DNA from 3 places in the Sphingopyxis sp. EU05-FHT14B03 genome. Region 1 is predicted to be linked to each of the others. Evidence: predicted binding sites of a transcription regulator. Region 1 holds the regulator's gene; each other region holds the start of a gene.
What was found. The regulator LexA, encoded in region 1, represses DNA repair genes until DNA is damaged. The targets are predictions, from matches to a motif close to GTTCCNCNCTTGTTCT.
Positions count from the first base shown of each region.

Region 2: the regulator LexA is predicted to act here: its motif matches at 1,910-1,925, upstream of recA (recombinase RecA).
Region 3: the regulator LexA is predicted to act here: its motif matches at 3,138-3,153, upstream of AC3WS4_RS16880 (putative DNA modification/repair radical SAM protein).

Region 1 is NZ_JBYTDC010000002.1:500,883-506,599, reverse strand. It holds gene trpC (indole-3-glycerol phosphate synthase TrpC) at 1-177, shown strand, start outside; gene AC3WS4_RS11560 (hypothetical protein) at 519-1,391, shown strand; gene moaC (cyclic pyranopterin monophosphate synthase MoaC) at 1,449-1,922, shown strand; gene AC3WS4_RS11550 (molybdopterin molybdotransferase MoeA) at 1,919-3,109, shown strand; gene lexA (transcriptional repressor LexA) at 3,175-3,858, shown strand; gene AC3WS4_RS11540 (ComEC/Rec2 family competence protein) at 3,812-5,717, opposite strand, start outside.
Region 2 is NZ_JBYTDC010000001.1:183,764-189,480, forward strand. It holds gene speB (agmatinase) at 1-619, opposite strand, end outside; gene recA (recombinase RecA) at 761-1,834, opposite strand; gene AC3WS4_RS00995 (response regulator) at 1,957-2,310, opposite strand; gene AC3WS4_RS01000 (hybrid sensor histidine kinase/response regulator) at 2,310-4,625, opposite strand; gene AC3WS4_RS01005 (M13 family metallopeptidase) at 4,772-5,717, opposite strand, start outside.
Region 3 is NZ_JBYTDC010000003.1:85,697-91,413, forward strand. It holds gene AC3WS4_RS16870 (ligase-associated DNA damage response exonuclease) at 1-444, opposite strand, end outside; gene AC3WS4_RS16875 (UdgX family uracil-DNA binding protein) at 444-1,859, opposite strand; gene AC3WS4_RS16880 (putative DNA modification/repair radical SAM protein) at 1,868-3,118, opposite strand; gene AC3WS4_RS16885 (hypothetical protein) at 3,297-3,716, shown strand; gene AC3WS4_RS16890 (Crp/Fnr family transcriptional regulator) at 3,724-4,461, opposite strand; gene AC3WS4_RS16895 (GAF domain-containing protein) at 4,481-5,717, opposite strand, start outside.

The DNA.
Region 1 (5,717 bases):
GAACGCGTCGCGAAACTGGTGCCCGCCGGCACGCTGCTCGTCGGCGAAAGCGGCATCGCCACTCACGCCGACTGCCAGCGCCTCGCGGCCAGCGGCGTGAAAAGCTTCCTCGTCGGTGAAAGCCTGATGCGACAGGACGATGTGGCGACGGCGACGAAGGCGTTGCTGGAAGGATAGCGTCTACTTCGGGGTGGGGAGCGGACATCCCCAATCCTCCCTGTCGCGAAGCGATGGGGAAGTGGCAGCCCGCAGGGCTGACGGAGGGGCCGACACCGTAGGCGTCGCGCTACCTTTCAGCCCCTCCACCACCGCTTCGCGGCGGTCCCCCTCCCCATGGCCTGCGGCCACAGGGAGGATCTCTCTATGCCCCCTTCCGCCCGGAACCGGTTTTCGTAACCCGCAGCAGAACCAGCTCGCCCCCATCACCGACCGGTATCCTATACGAACCGGTAATATCTCGCCGGTTACAGCAGGCGGTTACAAGAACCGGATCGACACCGGGAACCAGGGAACGAAGGATGGCGGGAATCAATCGGCTATCATGGCTTTTGGCGCTGCCGTCGACCGCCCCGTTACTGGTTCAGGCGGCGTGGGGGCGGGAGGGTGGCTCGGTCCAAGCGGCCGAATGGCCGAAAACCATGTATCAATGTCGTCACCGCGCGCCCCTCGACGGCTTCGGCGGCACGCTCGAATTCGACACGCTGTACACTGAAGCGGGCACGATCTTTTCCGAAAGCGGCCGATGGACGTCCGATTATCTACCCAGGCGCGCCCCGCCCCTCCCGGCCGGCCTGATGGCGGAACAGTCCATCATCCTCCCCGCCGGACAGCCAAGCGGCATGACGGTCATGATCGAATGGCCCGGCGGCAATGTCTGGGACAAGACGCCTACGCCCGATCCGTCTGCCAAAGCGATGATCCGCATCGTCAATATCGACGGCGTCGCCCGGTCGATGCGGAAAAAGGAGCGCTGGCACCAATCGGTCGTGGTCCGCAACAGCGAAGTCCTCCCCTACGCGAACGGCAATGACCGCATGCTTTTCCTCAGCCCGCTCGAACCCGCGCTGATCAGCAATTATGGCGATACCTCCAACATGGACCTGACGATGCCGGTCGCGAACCTCCTGGCTTGGGGCAGCGGGCTCGAAGCGCTGACGGTCTTCGATGTATTCGTCGAACCCCGGAAATACGACCCGCATAGTTTTCCCAACGGACCCGCCGGACCGATGCGGGTCGTCGGCGAATATCACATCGACATGACCGCGCTCGCCGCAGGCTTCGACAAGATCCGTGCCGAGCACCGGTGGTGGCGCGCCGGCCTCGCCGATTTCAAGACGCGCTGCGAAGCGACGCAGGTGTCGGACCCATCGCTGGAAATCATCGTCACCTGACCGCCTGTCATTATCTCTACTTGCCTTTCCTCCGCAGCGTTGCTTCGCTTCATCGCCATGACCCAACGCCCGACTCATCTCGACGAAAGCGGCGCCGCCCATATGGTCGACGTCGGCGCCAAGCCCGCAACCGCGCGCCGCGCCGTCGCCACCGGCCGCATCACCATGTCCCCTGCGGCGCTCGAAGCCATCCGCAGCGGCAACGCGCCCAAGGGCGACGTCCTCTCGACCGCGCGCATCGCCGGGATCATGGGCGCCAAGCGCACCGCCGACCTCATCCCGCTCTGCCATCCTCTCGCGCTCACCAAGGTCGGCGTCGAGTTCGAATGGGAGGAGACCGGCATTTCGGTCACCGCGACCGCCGCGACCACGGGGCCGACGGGGGTCGAGATGGAAGCGCTCACCGCCACCTCGGTCGCGCTGCTCACCCTCTACGACATGGCGAAGGCGCTCGACCGCGCGATGATGATCGGGGATATTCGTTTGCTCGAAAAGAGCGGCGGCCGCTCGGGCGACTGGCGCGCCGAATGAGCAAGCTGCTCCCCGTCGAGGAGGCGCAGGCACGCCTGCTCGCGCTCCGCGCCCCGCTGGCGCCCGAGAATATCGCCTTTTCCGAATCGCTTGGCTGCCATCTTTCGCGCGATGTCATCGCATTGCGCGACCAGCCCGCGGCGCCGCTTTCGGCGATGGACGGTTATGCGATCCGTTTCGCCGACCTGCCGGGACCATGGACGATCATCGGCGAGGTCGCCGCAGGCTCCGCGCCCGTCCTGCCCCTCGGCGCGGGTCAGGCGATCCGCATCTTCACCGGCGCGATGGTCCCCCACGACGCCGACACGGTCATCCTGCAGGAAGATGTCGCCGCCGACGGCACGGTCCTGACGCTGACCGGCGATGGCCCGGAGGCCCAGGGCGCCCATATTCGCGACCGCGCCAGCGACTTCGCGACCGGCGCCATGCTCGTCGCCGCCGGAACCCGGCTCAACGCCGGTGCGATCGCCGCGGCGATCATGGGTGGCGACGCGCAGCTTGTGGTCGGCGCCCGCCCGCGTGTCGCGATCCTCACCACCGGCGACGAACTCGTCCAGCCGGGCCGCGCGCTCGCGCCCGGCCAGATCCCCGACAGCAACGGCACGATGCTCGCCGCGATGCTCGCCGCCGAGCCCGCCATGGTCAGCATCCCGCTCCACATCCGCGACGACCGTGAAATTTTATCCAAGGTATTAAAAGACCTGGCGCGACGTCACGACGTCATCGTCACCGTCGGCGGCGCCTCGGTCGGCGATCACGACCATGTCCGCGGCGCGCTCGACGATGCCGGCGGGCGGCTCGATTTCTGGAAGATCGCGATGCGCCCCGGCAAGCCGCTGATCGCGGGCACGCTCGGCGACGCGCTGCTGCTTGGCCTGCCCGGCAACCCCTCGTCGGCCTTCGTCACCGCGACCCTGTTCCTGCTCCCCCTCGTCCGCCATCTCGCCGGCGCGCGAGACCCGCTCCCGCCACTGCGCACGGCCCCGCTCGCGGCCCCCCTCGGCCCCGGCGGCGCGCGACGCGACTATCTGCGTGGACGGATCGACGGCGGCCTTCTCTCGCCCTTCGACGGACAGGACAGCGGCCGCACCTTTCCGCTCGCTGCGGCGAACGCCCTCGTCATCCGCGAGATCGGTGCGCCGTCCCGCGCGGCGGGCGAAGCGGCGGATTATATCGACATCGCTTGACAAGTTCGCTTCTGTTCCATTATCGTTCTCCTTATGTCCGAAACCGGCATCATGGAGAACGCCCGATGTTGACCGCCAAGCAGCATGAACTGCTCCACTTCATCCAGCAAAAGCTCGACGCGAGCGGCATCTCGCCGTCGTTCGAGGAGATGAAGGAGGCGCTCGGGCTCAAGTCCAAATCGGGAATCCACCGCCTGATCAGCGCGCTCGAGGAGCGCGGCTTCCTTCGCCGCCTCCCCAACCGCGCCCGCGCGCTCGAGGTCGTCAAGCTTCCCGAGGGCGGCAAGGCGGTCGTCAGCACCGATCGCGACAATGTCGTGCCGCTGCGCAAACCCGCCCCCGCGATGCGCCCGATCGCCGCGAACGACATCGTCGAGGTCCCGCTCCACGGCAAGATCGCCGCGGGTGTGCCGATCGAGGCGTTCGAAAATCATGACAATCTCACGGTCCCCGCCGCGCTGCTCGGTTCGGGCGAACATTATGCGCTCGAAGTGTCGGGCGACTCGATGGTCGAGGCCGGCATCTTCGACGGCGATTATGCGCTGATCCAAAAGGTCAACACCGCGCGCGAGGGCGACATCGTCGTCGCGCTCGTCGACGGGCAGGATGCGACGCTCAAATATTTCCGCCGCGAGGGCAAGATGATCCGCCTCGATCCCGCGAACAGTGCCTATGAGCCGCAGCGCTACGCCGCCGAGCGCGTCATCGTGCAAGGGAAGTTGTCGGGACTGCTTCGTCGTTACCACTGACCTGCGGCGGGCGGCGCCACATATGCTCGTCGCCCGCGCCTAACGCCGTCACCGCGCGCGGCCGCTCACCGAGGTAAAGCGCCAGCCCGCCGGTCTGCGGCAGCGTATCGCGATCGATCGTCAGCCAGCGGCCGGCGCATTCGTGCGGCAGCCAGCGCTCGCTGATCACCACATCGGCGGCGGCGCACGCCGCCGCCATGTCCGCCCCCTCGATCCGGTCGCGCCCGCGCGCCGCGAGGATGGTGCGGTCATCCTGCGTCCAGCGACAGAAATCGCGGTTGCAGGCGACATGATCGAGGTCGGTGAGCGCGGCGAGCGGCGCATCGATCCCCGCCGCCTCGGCCACCGCGTCGCGCACATAATCCCCCGCCCGCTCGCGCAGCAATGCATAGCTGCCGTCGGGGAGCGCCGCGGCGATATGCTTGCCGTCGCCGGTAATCAGCACATCGGGGCGCGGCTGGGCGAGCAGGACGATCATGCCGAGGACCAGCGGCACCGCCCCCGCCCAACGCCAGCGCGTCCGCCACAGCAGCAGCCATATCCCGCCGAAGATCGCGAGTCCGAAACCCCAGGGCGGGAACACCGGCAGCGTCGCGACCGCGCCGGGCGCATCGGCGACGCTGTGCGCGAGCCAGATCAGGGCGTTCAGCGCCTGCTCGGCGACCCACCAGAAGGGCGCGCCGAGCCCGACGCTGTCGAACAGCAAAGCCAGCGCCTCGGCGGGCATGATGACAAAGGTCGTCAGCGGGATCGCGACGACATTGGCGAGCGCGCCATAGAGCCCCGCCTTGTGGAAATGGAACAGCGCGATCGGCGCCAGCGCGACCTCGACCGCGAGCCCGGTGATCACCAGTCCCGCGACCCCGCGTCCCAGGCGAAACACCCATGGCTCCTCGCGCCGCGCCATGAACCGCTGCATCGCCCGGCTTTCGTGGAGCGCGACGATCGCGGTGATCGCCGCGAAACTCAGCTGAAAACTCGGCCCCGCCAGCGACTCGGGACGCCAGATCAGCACGATCAGCGCGCCCGCCGCGACCAGCCGCAGCGTCAGCGCCTCGCGCCCGAGCAGGAACGCGATCAGCACCAGCAGCGCGGCGATGAACGAGCGCAAGGTCGGCACCTCGGCCCCCGCGAGCAGCGTATATCCCCCGCCAGCGAGTGCCGCGACCGCCGCCGCCAGCGGCAGCACATAGCCCGCCAGCGCCAGCCGCCGGCTGAGCGCGAGCAGGCTCATCGCGATCAGCATTGCAAAGGTCACCACCGCGGTCACATGCAGCCCGCTGATCGACAGCAGATGCGCCAGCCCGCTCCGCCGCATCGCCTCCTCGTCGGCCTCGCTGATCGCGCCGCGATCGCCGGCGACGAGCGCCGCGGCGATCCCCCCCGCCGATCCGTCGATCTGCCCGTGGATATGATCGCTCAGCCGCGCGCGCAGCGTCTGCACCCCGTCCCCCGCACCCGGTGCCCGCCCGATCTCGCCGAGCACCGTGCCGACCGCGCCGATCCGGTCGAACCAGGCGCGCTGCGCGAAATCATAACCGCCGGGCAGGCTCGCGGTCGGCGGCGGCATCAACCGCGCGCGCAGGCCGATCGCCTCGCCCGGCGCGATGCCCTTGCCCTGCTCGCCCGCCGCGGTGATCCGCAACCGCGGCGGCAGATCGGGTCGCCTCAGCGGCCGCACGATCAGCCGGACCTGGTCTTTCGCCGGCAGCGGCTCGACGCTTTCGACGCTCGCCGAAAATTCGGTCACCACCGGCAGCGCCAGCACGGGCGCCGACACCCAGACCGCTCGCCCCCACACGAGCAACAGCCCCAGCGCCATCACCGCGCACCCGACGACGACCGCGCGCCCGAACCGG
Region 2 (5,717 bases), on a different contig from region 1:
CGACGCCGGGCGCCGCCGACGGGTCGATGCCGTCCATGTCGATCGAGATGTAGAGCGGGCCTTCGAGTACCGGCACCGCATCGGGGGTGAAACCCGCCATCGGCACGATCTCGACCCCGAAGCGGTCGGCCTGCTCGCGGCAGTGTCGGTTCAGCGTGCGGATGCCGACCTGCACCAGCCGCGCGGCATGGCCGCCATCGTAGATGCGGGCGAAGGGCGACGCGTGGCTGCGCGGATTGCCCTCGAAATCGTCGTAGAGGTCGGGATGCGCGTCGATATGGAGGATGTTGACCGGCCCGAAACAGGCCGCCGCCGCCTCGACGAGCGGAAGAGTCACGGCATGGTCGCCGCCGAGGGCGAGTGGAATTTCACCATCTTCGCGCACAAGCGCGACGTGGCGGCGGATCATCGCGTCGTCGCGCGCGGTGTCCTCGGTCAGCGCGAGGTCGCCGTCGTCGGCGAAGGCGATGTCGGTGCCGAGTTCGGGGCCGAGTTCGCTCGCCATATTGCCGCGCTCGCTCCAGAGCTGGGCGCGGATCGCGGCGGGCCCGGCGGCGGCGCCGCGTTCGAAGCTGCTGTTGACGTCGGTGGGCAGGCCAAAGAGGCGGATCGCGGGCATGGCGTGCTTGTAGCCGCTCGAAGGGGCCGCGCAAGGCCAACGGCGGGCGGGCCGGTCCGCGAGAGGGTTGCGAACCTGAGGGGCAAGGAACCCGCCGCCGTTGGACGGCCGGTCCGCAGGAACGGACCGACCGGATTCCTATCAGTCGTCGGTGTCGTCGTCGGGGCCGACCATCATTTCCTCGGCGACCTGGTCTGTCTTGCCGCGGATCGCGGTTTCCAGCCGTTCCATCAGTTCGGGGTTATCCTTGAGGAAGGTCTTGGAATTCTCGCGGCCCTGTCCGATGCGGATCGAATCATAGCTGAACCAGGCGCCCGATTTCTCGACGATGCCCGCCTTGACGCCGAGATCGAGAATCTCGCCGATCTTGGAGATGCCCTGGCCATACATGATGTCGAATTCGACCTGCTTGAACGGCGGCGCGACCTTGTTCTTGACGACCTTGACGCGAGTGGTGTTGCCGACGATTTCGTCGCCATTCTTGATCTGGCCGGTGCGGCGGATGTCGAGGCGAACCGAAGCGTAGAATTTCAGCGCGTTGCCGCCCGTCGTTGTCTCGGGGTTGCCGTACATCACGCCGATCTTCATGCGCAGCTGGTTGATGAAGATCACCATGCAGCGCGAACGGCTGATCGAGCCGGTGAGCTTGCGCAGCGACTGCGACATCAAGCGCGCCTGCAGGCCGACATGGCTGTCGCCCATCTCGCCCTCGATTTCGGCGCGCGGAACGAGCGCGGCGACCGAGTCGACGACGAGCACGTCGATCGCGTTCGAGCGCACCAGCGTGTCGACGATTTCGAGCGCCTGTTCGCCGGTGTCGGGCTGCGACACGATCAGTTCGTCGATATTGACGCCAAGTTTCCTGGCGTAGACCGGGTCGAGCGCATGTTCGGCGTCGACGAAAGCGACGGTGCCGCCGCCCTTCTGCGCCTCGGCAAGGACGTGGAGTGCGAGGGTCGTCTTGCCCGAGCTTTCGGGGCCGTAGATTTCGATGACGCGCCCGCGCGGCAGGCCGCCGACGCCGAGGGCGATGTCGAGTCCGAGCGATCCGGTCGAAATCGCTTCGACCTGCATCGTCTCCTTCGAACCCAATTTCATCACCGAGCCCTTGCCGAAGGCGCGATCGATTTGTGCCAAGGCGGCGTCGAGCGCCTTCTGCCTGTCCGTGCTGTTCACTGATTTCCCCGATTCGACGAGTGACAATTGACCGGCCATGACCGTCCCTTTCCTGCTCTATCGCGAAGGCAGAAGCATCGCAACGCCGGACCTGTGTACGGTATTTGTTCTAAAGGAACAAGAGTAGAACAAAATTTATTGCGACGGCGCAAACCGCACGCTTATCCGTCGAAAAATTCGTTGAGAACGGTTTCGATTTCGCTGAGCCGGAACGGCTTCGATACCAGTTTGCGGTGGGCGTGCGCCGGCGGAATCGCGTCGCCACCACCCGACGTGAAGGCGAAGGGAATATCCTTCGCCGCGAGCGCATCGGCGACCGGCCAGCCCTTCGCCTCGCCGAGATTGATGTCGACCAGCGCCGCGTCGACCGGCTGCGCCGCGATGATCGCCAGAGCATCCTCGACGCTCGCCGCCTGTGCGGGTTCGGGGAAGCCCAGCGCGTCAAACATGTCGACCAGCATCATGCCGATCAACACATCGTCCTCGACGAGCAGGATGTTGCGATTCGCCGTCATCAGCCGGCCCGCTGCGCCGCGGCATCGAGCGCCGCCGAGGTCGCCTCGGTCAATTGCGCGACCGAAAAGGGTTTGGGAAGGAAGGACACATGATCAATATCGATCGACTGGCGCAATTGTTCCTCGGCATAGCCCGACATGAACAAAACGGGCAGGTCGGGACGCTTGGCGCGCAACGCGCGGACCATCGCCGGCCCGTCCATCGTCGGCATCATCACGTCGGTCAGGATCAGGTCGACCTTGTCCATCTGGCCGAAGCGTTCGAGCCCTTCCTCGCCCTGCGACGCGGTGACGACGGTGTAGCCGGCGCGGGTCAGCGCGCGTTCGGCGACCGCACGCACCATATCCTCATCCTCGACGAGAAGGATCGTGCCGGTGCCCCACTGGCTCTTCTTGGGTTTGGGGGGCGGCGGCGCGACGGCGGGCGCATCCTTGCCGGCGCGATGGACCGGCAGGTAGATGGTGAAGCTCGCGCCTTCGCCCGGCTTGCTGTCGGCGAAGATGAAGCCCGCCGACTGCTTGATGATGCCATAGACGGTCGAGAGGCCGAGTCCGGTTCCCTTGCCGACATCCTTGGTGGTGAAAAAGGGTTCGAAAATCTTGGGCAGCACGTCGGCGGGAATGCCGCCGCCGGTGTCGCTGACCTTGAGCGCGCTATAATCGGCGGGCGGCATCACGTCGCTGCCCATCGCGCGCACCTCGGCGGCAGTGACCGGATAGGTTTCCATCGTCAGCGTGCCCTGCCCCGCCATCGCATCGCGCGCATTGACCGCAAGGTTGATGATGACCTGTTCGAGTTGCCCCGGGTCGGCACGCACCGCGCCCAGTCCGCGCCCGTGGCGCACCGACAATTGCACCGTCTCACCGATCAGCCGCTTGAGCAGATGCGACACCTCCGAAATCACGTCGGGCAGCTGCAGGATTTGCGGACGCAGTGTCTGTTGCCGCGAGAAAGCGAGCAATTGCCGCGTCAGGCTGGCGGCGCGATTGGCGTTGCTGCGAATTTGCTGGATATCGTCATAATCGCTGTCGCCGGGCGTATGCCGCATGAGCATCAGGTCGCAGCTGCCGAGCACCGCGGTCAATATGTTATTGAAATCATGCGCCACGCCGCCCGCGAGCTGGCCGACCGCCTGCATCTTCGATGCCTGCGCGACCTGGCGCTTGAGCCGCGATTCTTCGCTCGAATCCTTGAGGCTCAGCAGTACCGCCGCCTCGCCGAGCCCGCGCACCCCGACGACGCGCATCGACACCGGCTCGTCGCCCTGCCCGGCGAGCCGGATCGACAGGTCGCCGCCGACCTGTTGTCCGCTGCTGTGGCGGCGAATCATGTCGGCGAGCGGCCCCTTGTCCTCGCTGACCACGATATCGCCGGGGTAACGCGGCATCTTCGCCTCGGACAATCCGGCGGCGCGGACGAAGGCACGATTCATGTAGAGGAAGCGTCCGTCGCGATCGACCATCGCGAGGCCGAAGGGCAGCAGGGACAGCAAGGTCTCGACATAAGTTTGCGCGGTGCCGCGATCGGCCGCGCCGACCTCCTCGTCGATCAGCGCCAGCAGCATCGGACCATGGCTGTCGGCAGGGATCAACGGGATCTGGAGCAAGCGGACCGGCGTCGCGCGTTCGCCCTCGCGCCCGAAATAGAGCGTCCCGGCATCGTCGAGCCGGAGCAGCGGCGCGACGTCGCGGCCCGCATAATGGGTCGCGTCGCTCTCCCCCAGCGCGCGCAGCAGGAAGGCGTGATTGGCAACGCGCAGCCGTCCCTCGGCGTTGACCAGCGCCGCCATGATCCCCGCCTGGCCGAGCGTGCGGCCCGCCGGGCCATCGAGATGACGGCTGATTTCGGAGACGAGATCGAGCCGTTCGACCGCCGAAAAACGCCACACCAGATAATCTTCGGACAGGCCGGTGCGGATCACCTGTGCGCGCAGGTGGAGGGTGCCGACCGTCAGGTCTTCGACCTCCCCCTGGCCGTCGCGCCAGGCAGTGCGCCCGGCGTTCTTGAGCAGTTCGGCGCCGCGTCCTTCGAGCGGCAGGCCGGGCGGGGTCACGAAGCCGCCCATCCAGGTCGCGAACAGGTCGTTGGCGCAGACGAGTCGTCCGGCGCGGTCGGTCACCGCGATACCGACATCGTCATGATCGACCGCAGCGCGCAGCATCGTCCAGTCGGGCAACGCCGCCTCGCCGCCGACGGCCGCAGGAAAAAGTCGGCGCAGCAGGATCACCGCGCCGCCGGTAACCGCCAGCCCGGCGAGGAAACCCGCCGCCAGCACCGCGTCGCGCGTCGCCCAGAACAACAGCGCCATCGACATGATCGCCAACCCGCCGAGCAGCGCCGCGTCGAACCGCGACAGGCCGCCGGCAAGCTCCGGCGACACCCCCGGGCCTGCCCCCCTGCTGAAGTCGTTTTCAGCGGAAGGCAGGCTCGTGGTGGTCAATGAGATGTCCCTTTAAGGCGTTACCAGATGCGGACGCGGTCCGCCGGCGCCAGATACAGCTTCTGGCCTTCCTTGATCTGATAGGCCTTATACCAAGGGTCAAGGTTGCGCGAGACCCAAGTCCGCTGGATCGAGGGCGAATGCGGATCGGTGGTGATACGCTGCGCCAGATTCTGCTCGCGATAGTTGCGCCGCCACACCTGCGCCCAGCCGAGGAAGAAGCGCTGGTCGCCGGTCAGTCCGTCGATCACCGGCGCCGGCTTGCCGCCCAGCGACTTCTGATAGGCGTCATAGGCGATCGTCAGACCCGCGAGATCGCCGATATTCTCGCCCAGCGTGAACGTGCCGTCGAGATGTTCGCCGGGCAGCACTTCATAGGCGTCATATTGCGCGACCAGCGCCTTGCCGGCGGCTTCGAACGCCGCGACGTCGGCGGGGGTCCACCAGTCGGCGAGCTTGCCGGTCTCGTCATATTTCGCGCCCTGATCGTCGAAATGATGGCTGATCTCGTGCCCGATCACCGCACCGATGCCGCCATAGTTGACCGCCGCATCGGCGTGCGGGTCAAAGAAGGGCGGCTGCAGGATCGCGGCCGGGAAGACGATCTCGTTCATGCCGAAATTGGCGTAAGCGTTGACCTCCATCGGGGTCATCCCCCATTCCCAGCGACGGATCGGACCGCCGAGGCGGCTGACATTGTCGTCATGTGCGAACTGGTTCGACCGCAACGCATTGCCGAACAGGTCGTCGGCCTTGATCTCGAGCTTGCCATAATCCTTCCACCGGTCGGGATAGCCGATCTTGGTGGTGAAATTCGCAAGCTTCTTCTTCGCCTTCACCTTGGTTTCAGGCTGCATCCATTCGAGGTTGCCGATGCGGGTGTCGAGCGCGGCGAGCACATTCTTGACCAGCCCGTCCATCGCCGCCTTGGTTTCGGGCGGGAAATATTTCGCGACATAATCCTGC
Region 3 (5,717 bases), on a different contig from region 1:
GAACACCGGCAGGCCGAAGGTCGCCTCGGTGACGAAGATGTCGCACGGCACCACCTCGAACGGCGCGCAGGTTGGATCGGCGCGGCGCTTGTAGTCACCGGTGACGACGATGCGCTCGCCGGCATATTCCATCAGGATTTGCGCACTGCCCAGCACATGCCCCGCCGGATGAAAGCTGAAGCGCACCCCGCCGCGCTCGAATCCGTCGCCGTAGGGAAAAGCCGCATTGTGGCTCGCCTCGACATCGACGCCATAGCGCAGCGCCATGATCGCCAGCGTCTCGGGGGTCGCGAACACCGCGCCATGGCCGCTGCGCGCATGATCGGCGTGGCCATGGGTGACCGCCGCGCGCTCGACGGGGCGCGACGGGTCGATCCACACATCGGCGGGCTTGACGTAGATGCCGCTCGGGTGCGGCTCGATCCAGGTCCTGGCCTTCGCCATCAGGCAGCGAGCTTTCGCGCCCGGGCCAGATCGGCCACGAACGCCGTCCGCTCCTCGGCCGCGCGATCGTGATCGGGCAGGCGCAGCAAGAAGGAGGGGTGGATCGTCGCGATCAATTTCGTGCCCCCCGCCAGTTCGTGCACCGTGCCGCGCATCGATGTGATGCTCGCGCTCTTGCCCGTCACCCCGCGCAGCGCGCTGCCACCCAAGGTGACGATCAGCTCGGGCTGCACCAGCGCGCGCTCCTTGTCGAGCCACCAGCGGCAGATGTCGATCTCGCCCGTCGTCGGATTCTGGTGGAGCCGGCGCTTGCCGCGCGGCTCGAACTTGAAATGCTTGACCGCGTTGGTGAGGAAGACCGACGTGCGATCGAGCCCCGCCTCTTTGAGCACTTCGTTCAACAACTGTCCCGCCGGGCCGACGAAAGGCCGCCCTTCGAGGTCCTCGCGATCGCCCGGCTGTTCGCCGACGAGCATGATCCGCGCCGCGCCGGGACCCTCGCCCGTCACCGCCTGCGTCGCGTTGCAATGAAGCGGGCAGCGTGTGCAGCCGCCGATGGCGCGCGCGAGGTCGGCGAGCGTGTCGATATCGTCGGTCAGGGCCAGGTCGTCGATCACGCGGATTCGCCATTTGTCGGTTTGCGGGTTCGCTAGCGAAACGGCGGTCTCGCGCATCCGTTCCACCCGCGCCCCGGCCCCGGCAAGCAAGGACGCGATATCCTGCGCCTCGGGCAGATTGTGCCAATATTTCTTCGGCATCTCGGCGCGCATCGCGTCGATCTTGACCCGCGCGGGGTTGAAGATCGCGCCATAATAAGTGCGCCACTGATCCTCGACGACATCGCTGCCCGGCACCTCGTCCTTCGTCCCGCCGTCGCCATAGCGCAGTATCTCAGCCTGCCAAATCGCGCGCGCGTCGGGGGTGACGATCGCCCAATCCATGCCGGTAAAGCGGCGCTGAAAGAAGGGTGCGGTCAGCCGCAGGATGCGATGATCGGGCTCGAACCAAGCCGCGAAACTTTCGCGCCCCGCCTCTTCACCCAAGCGCCGGAATCGCACGAACGCATGCATCTTGTGAATGTCGCGGCGGATCGCCTTGTCGGTCTTGCGCAGCCAGTCGACATCGGCATCGGTCGTTCGCGCGAGCAATTGCCGATCGCGCGCCGCGCGCCAGACGAGGCGATACAGCCGCGCCGGGACTTGCGGGTCGCGGTGACAGATCACCCGGTCGGCCATTTCGAGCAGTTCGCGCGGCAGCGACACCGTACCCGCCGATGCGTGCACCTCGTCACCACCGAACAGCGAAGCCCCCTCCTTCGCGCCGCGCCAGTTCACATCATCGGGCGCGATGCCGCCCGCCAGCAACCCGCGCGCCACCGCGCGCCACTCGGCGAAATCGCCGGGCGTCCGCAGCACCGCCTCCCTCACAGCGCGAGCGCCAGTTGCTCGGCGGGTGGCGCAAAGCGCGCGCGCAAATCGGCGCTGTCGGTGAGCTTCCCCGGCCGCCAGTCGAGCGTCACGATGAAGGGCAGGACCTTTTTCACCGACGCGGTCAGCTTCGCAAGGTCGCCGAGCCGCAGCTTGCCCGTCCGCCGCACCGCGACGATGCGCTCGACCGCGCGCGTCCCCAGCCCGGGCACGCGCAGCAGCAATTCGCGCGGTGCGCGGTTGATATCGACTGGAAAAATCTCGCGCCGCATCAAGGCCCAGGCGAGCTTGGGATCGATCGCAAGGTCAAGCATGCCCCCGCTCGCCCCCTCCATGATCTCGCTGCGCGCAAAGCCATAGAAACGCAGCAGCCAGTCGGCCTGGTACAGGCGATGCTCGCGCATCAAGGGCGGGCGCACCGGGGGCAGCGCACTGCTCGCATCGGGGATCGGGCTATACGCCGAATAATAGACGCGGCGCAGGTGATAGCCCGAATAGAGATTGTCGGCGGTCGCGAGAATATCGTCGTCGCGCGCGGCGTCGGCGCCGACGATCATCTGGGTCGATTGTCCCGCCGGCGCGAAGCGCGGCGGTGCCGCCTTGCCGATCAGCCGGCTCTTCGCCGCCTCGATCGCATCGTCGGCGCCGACGCGCACCGATGCCATCGTCTTGCGGATCGTCGCGGGCTTTTTCTCTGGCGCGAAGCTCGACAGCCCCGCCTCGGTCGGCAGTTCGACATTGGTCGACAGCCGATCAGCATAAAGCCCCGCCAGCGCGATCAGGCCCGGGTCGGCCCCCGCGATCGTCTTCAGATGGATATAACCCTGAAACAGATGCTCCTCGCGCAGGATTCGCGCGACCTCGACCAATTGCTCCATCGTATAATCTTCGGAACGGATGATGCCCGAGGAGAGGAACAGCCCCTCGATATAATTGCGCTTGTAGAAATCGAGCGTCAGCGTGACGACCTCTTGCGGCGAAAACCGCGCGCGCTCGACATTGCTCGACGCGCGGTTGATGCAGAAGCGGCAGTCGTAGATGCAGAAATTGGTGAGCAGGATTTTCAGCAGCGAGATGCAGCGCCCGTCGGGGGCATAGCTGTGACAGATGCCCATGCCCTCGGTCGACCCGATGCCCCTGGTCGCCAGCGAATCGCGTTTGACCGTCCCCGACGACGCGCAGGACGCATCATACTTCGCGGCGTCGGCGAGTAGCGCGAGCTTCTGGAGAATCGTCTTGCGGCTCATGCCGGCCACCATAGCATCCGGAACAAATAAAGAACAAACTTAGGTTAAGGGGCTTCGGCGGCGTCCGACCTTGTTGACAGGCGCGGCGTGCGGCATGATGCGGCCGCGGGGTTTTTCGTTTGGAGCGAGAGCTTTGGGATCAAGGACGCGGCGATATATTTGGGCTCCGCTGGTCGCGATGACGCTCATCGCTTTCTGGAGCCTGATCACCGGGCGAACGCCCGGTCTGTCGCTGATGGTCTCGACATTGGCGGCCTACTGGGCTTCGGCCTATTTTTCGGGTCGCGGTGCGGCCGATATGGACGATATGGACGCACCGCCGACGCGAAAGGATCTCGTCTGGGCTGTGGCATGCGCGCCATTTGCGATCCTGGGACTCGGTTTTTGGGGCTATCAGCTGGCGATCGGCCTCGACAAAGGCATATTGCTCGTGGCGCGGAACTGGACCGTGTCGTGGGCCGACTATCCCTTCGGCTTTGCCTTCACCATCGCCATGTATCTGGTCTTCGCGGCGCTGATGCTCGCAATGCTCTATTATTCCTGGTTCACGATCCGCGAGTGGATCGACGAGCGCCGCGCCGCAACGGAGCGCCGCTGAGCGCTGGTCACCCCCGCCCCAGCCGCATCCGGAACGCGTCGAGGTGAAAATAGCTCGGGTCGAAATCGCACATCGCCGCCAGCGCATCGGGATCGAGGAAGCGGATCCACTGCCGACTCATCTCGATATAGCCCTCGCGTACCAGCCGCCGCAGCACGCGGTTGGTGTGGATCGGGGTCAGCCCCAATGTGTCGGCGATCTGCGTCTGGGTCATCGGCAGGCGCAGCGTATCGTCGCCCGCCAGCTTGACGATCTGCGCGCGGCGATGGAGTTCGAGCAGCAGATGGCCGATCCGCTCCTGCGCGCTCTGGCGCCCGTTGCGGACGATCTGTTCGCGCAGGAACGCCTCCTCCTGCACCTGCGTCCACCAGAAGGCCATGGTCAGCGCGCCCGATCCCGACATCAGGTCGCGCACCGCTTGCGGCGCGATCGCATAGGCCGACCCCTGGGTGATCGCGAGCACGCTGTGGTCGGCCTCGGCCGCCACCAGCACCTGCAGGTCGAAGATGTCGCCGGGGAGCAGGATGTTGAGGATCTGGCGCCGACCGTCCTCGAGCTCCTTGTAGCGCGCTGCCCAGCCTTCGCGCATCACCAGCACCGCGTCCATCGGCTGACCGGCGGTCACGATCTCGCTGTTCGCGGCAAAGCTGCGCACCTTGCCGCCGAGCGCGAGCATCTGCTCTCGCTCGTGCGCGCCGAGGTCACTGTAAAACTGCAAGCGCGCCACCAGCGCTTCCAACGTCATAAAGCCCCCGCCTCGATCGTTAAGCTTCGCGCCACCGCGCGGGCAATGTGATGGTACAGACCAGGCCGCCGGGTTCCCAGCGTCGCTCGATCGTCCCGCCAAGGTTATTACGCACACTGCGCTCCATCAACAAGGTGCCAAAGCTGGTACGCTGCGGCGGACCGGCGATCGGCGTGCCGCCGCTCTCGGTCCAGATCAGGCGGAACTGCCGGTCGGCGTCGCCCTCGGCATCCTGCGACCAGGCGACATCGACGCTCCCGGTCTCGCTGGCGAGCGCGCCGTGCTTGACCGCATTGGTCGCCAGTTCGTTGAACAACAGCGCCATCGCGACCACCGCATTTTCGGGCAGCTCGAGATCGGGACCAGACCAGGTGATGCGCGGGAACGCCGCCTCGACCTCACGCAGCAGCGCGTGCATCGACCCGGTCAGGAAATTGGCGCCGAGCAGGACATTCTGTGCGCGGTTGAGCGCATCGAGCCGGCTGCTGATCCGCTCGACATAATCGTCGACATCGACGGCGGCATGGCGGGTCAGCGAAATGATCGCGCCGACGGTCGCGAACAGATTGCGCATCCGGTGGTGCAACTCGCGCATCAATATCGTGTCGTTGTCGCGCCGATTACGCTGCTCGGTGATATCGATGCTGACCCCCGTCAGCATCGCGTCGTTCGACCGCACGTCCCAGTCGCCGCGGATCGACAGCCAGCGGATGCCGCGTTCGGGGTGCAGGATGCGATGCTCGACCGAATAGGGGGTGCCGTTCGCGATCGAATCGTCGAGCACCGCGTGCACCAGCGCATGATCTTCGGGGTGGATGCGCTCGAAGGCCAGCGCGGCGGTGGCGAGCGCCGTTTCATGATCGGCGCCCCACAATTCGGCGACCGCACCATGCCATTGCAAAACATCTGTGCGCGGGTCGAGCTGCCAGGTCGCGACCCCCGAAAAATCGAGCGCACGCTCAAGCATGTGGCGCGCGGCGTCGCGCTCCATGCCGATCCGCCGCAGATCGGCCTCGGCCATGATGATCGAGGCGAAATCCGCGAGCCGTTCGAGCTCCTTGGGCGTCAGCGCCGAGCGCGGCTTGCGGTCGATGATGCACAGCGTTCCGAGTATGGCCCCGTTATAGGCGTAGAGCGGCACCCCGGCATAGAATCGGATGTCAGGCGCCCCGGTGACCAGCGGATTGTCGCGAAAGCGCGGATCGGTCGAGGCGTCGGTGACCACCACTGGCCGGCCCTCGGCGACGACGAACTGA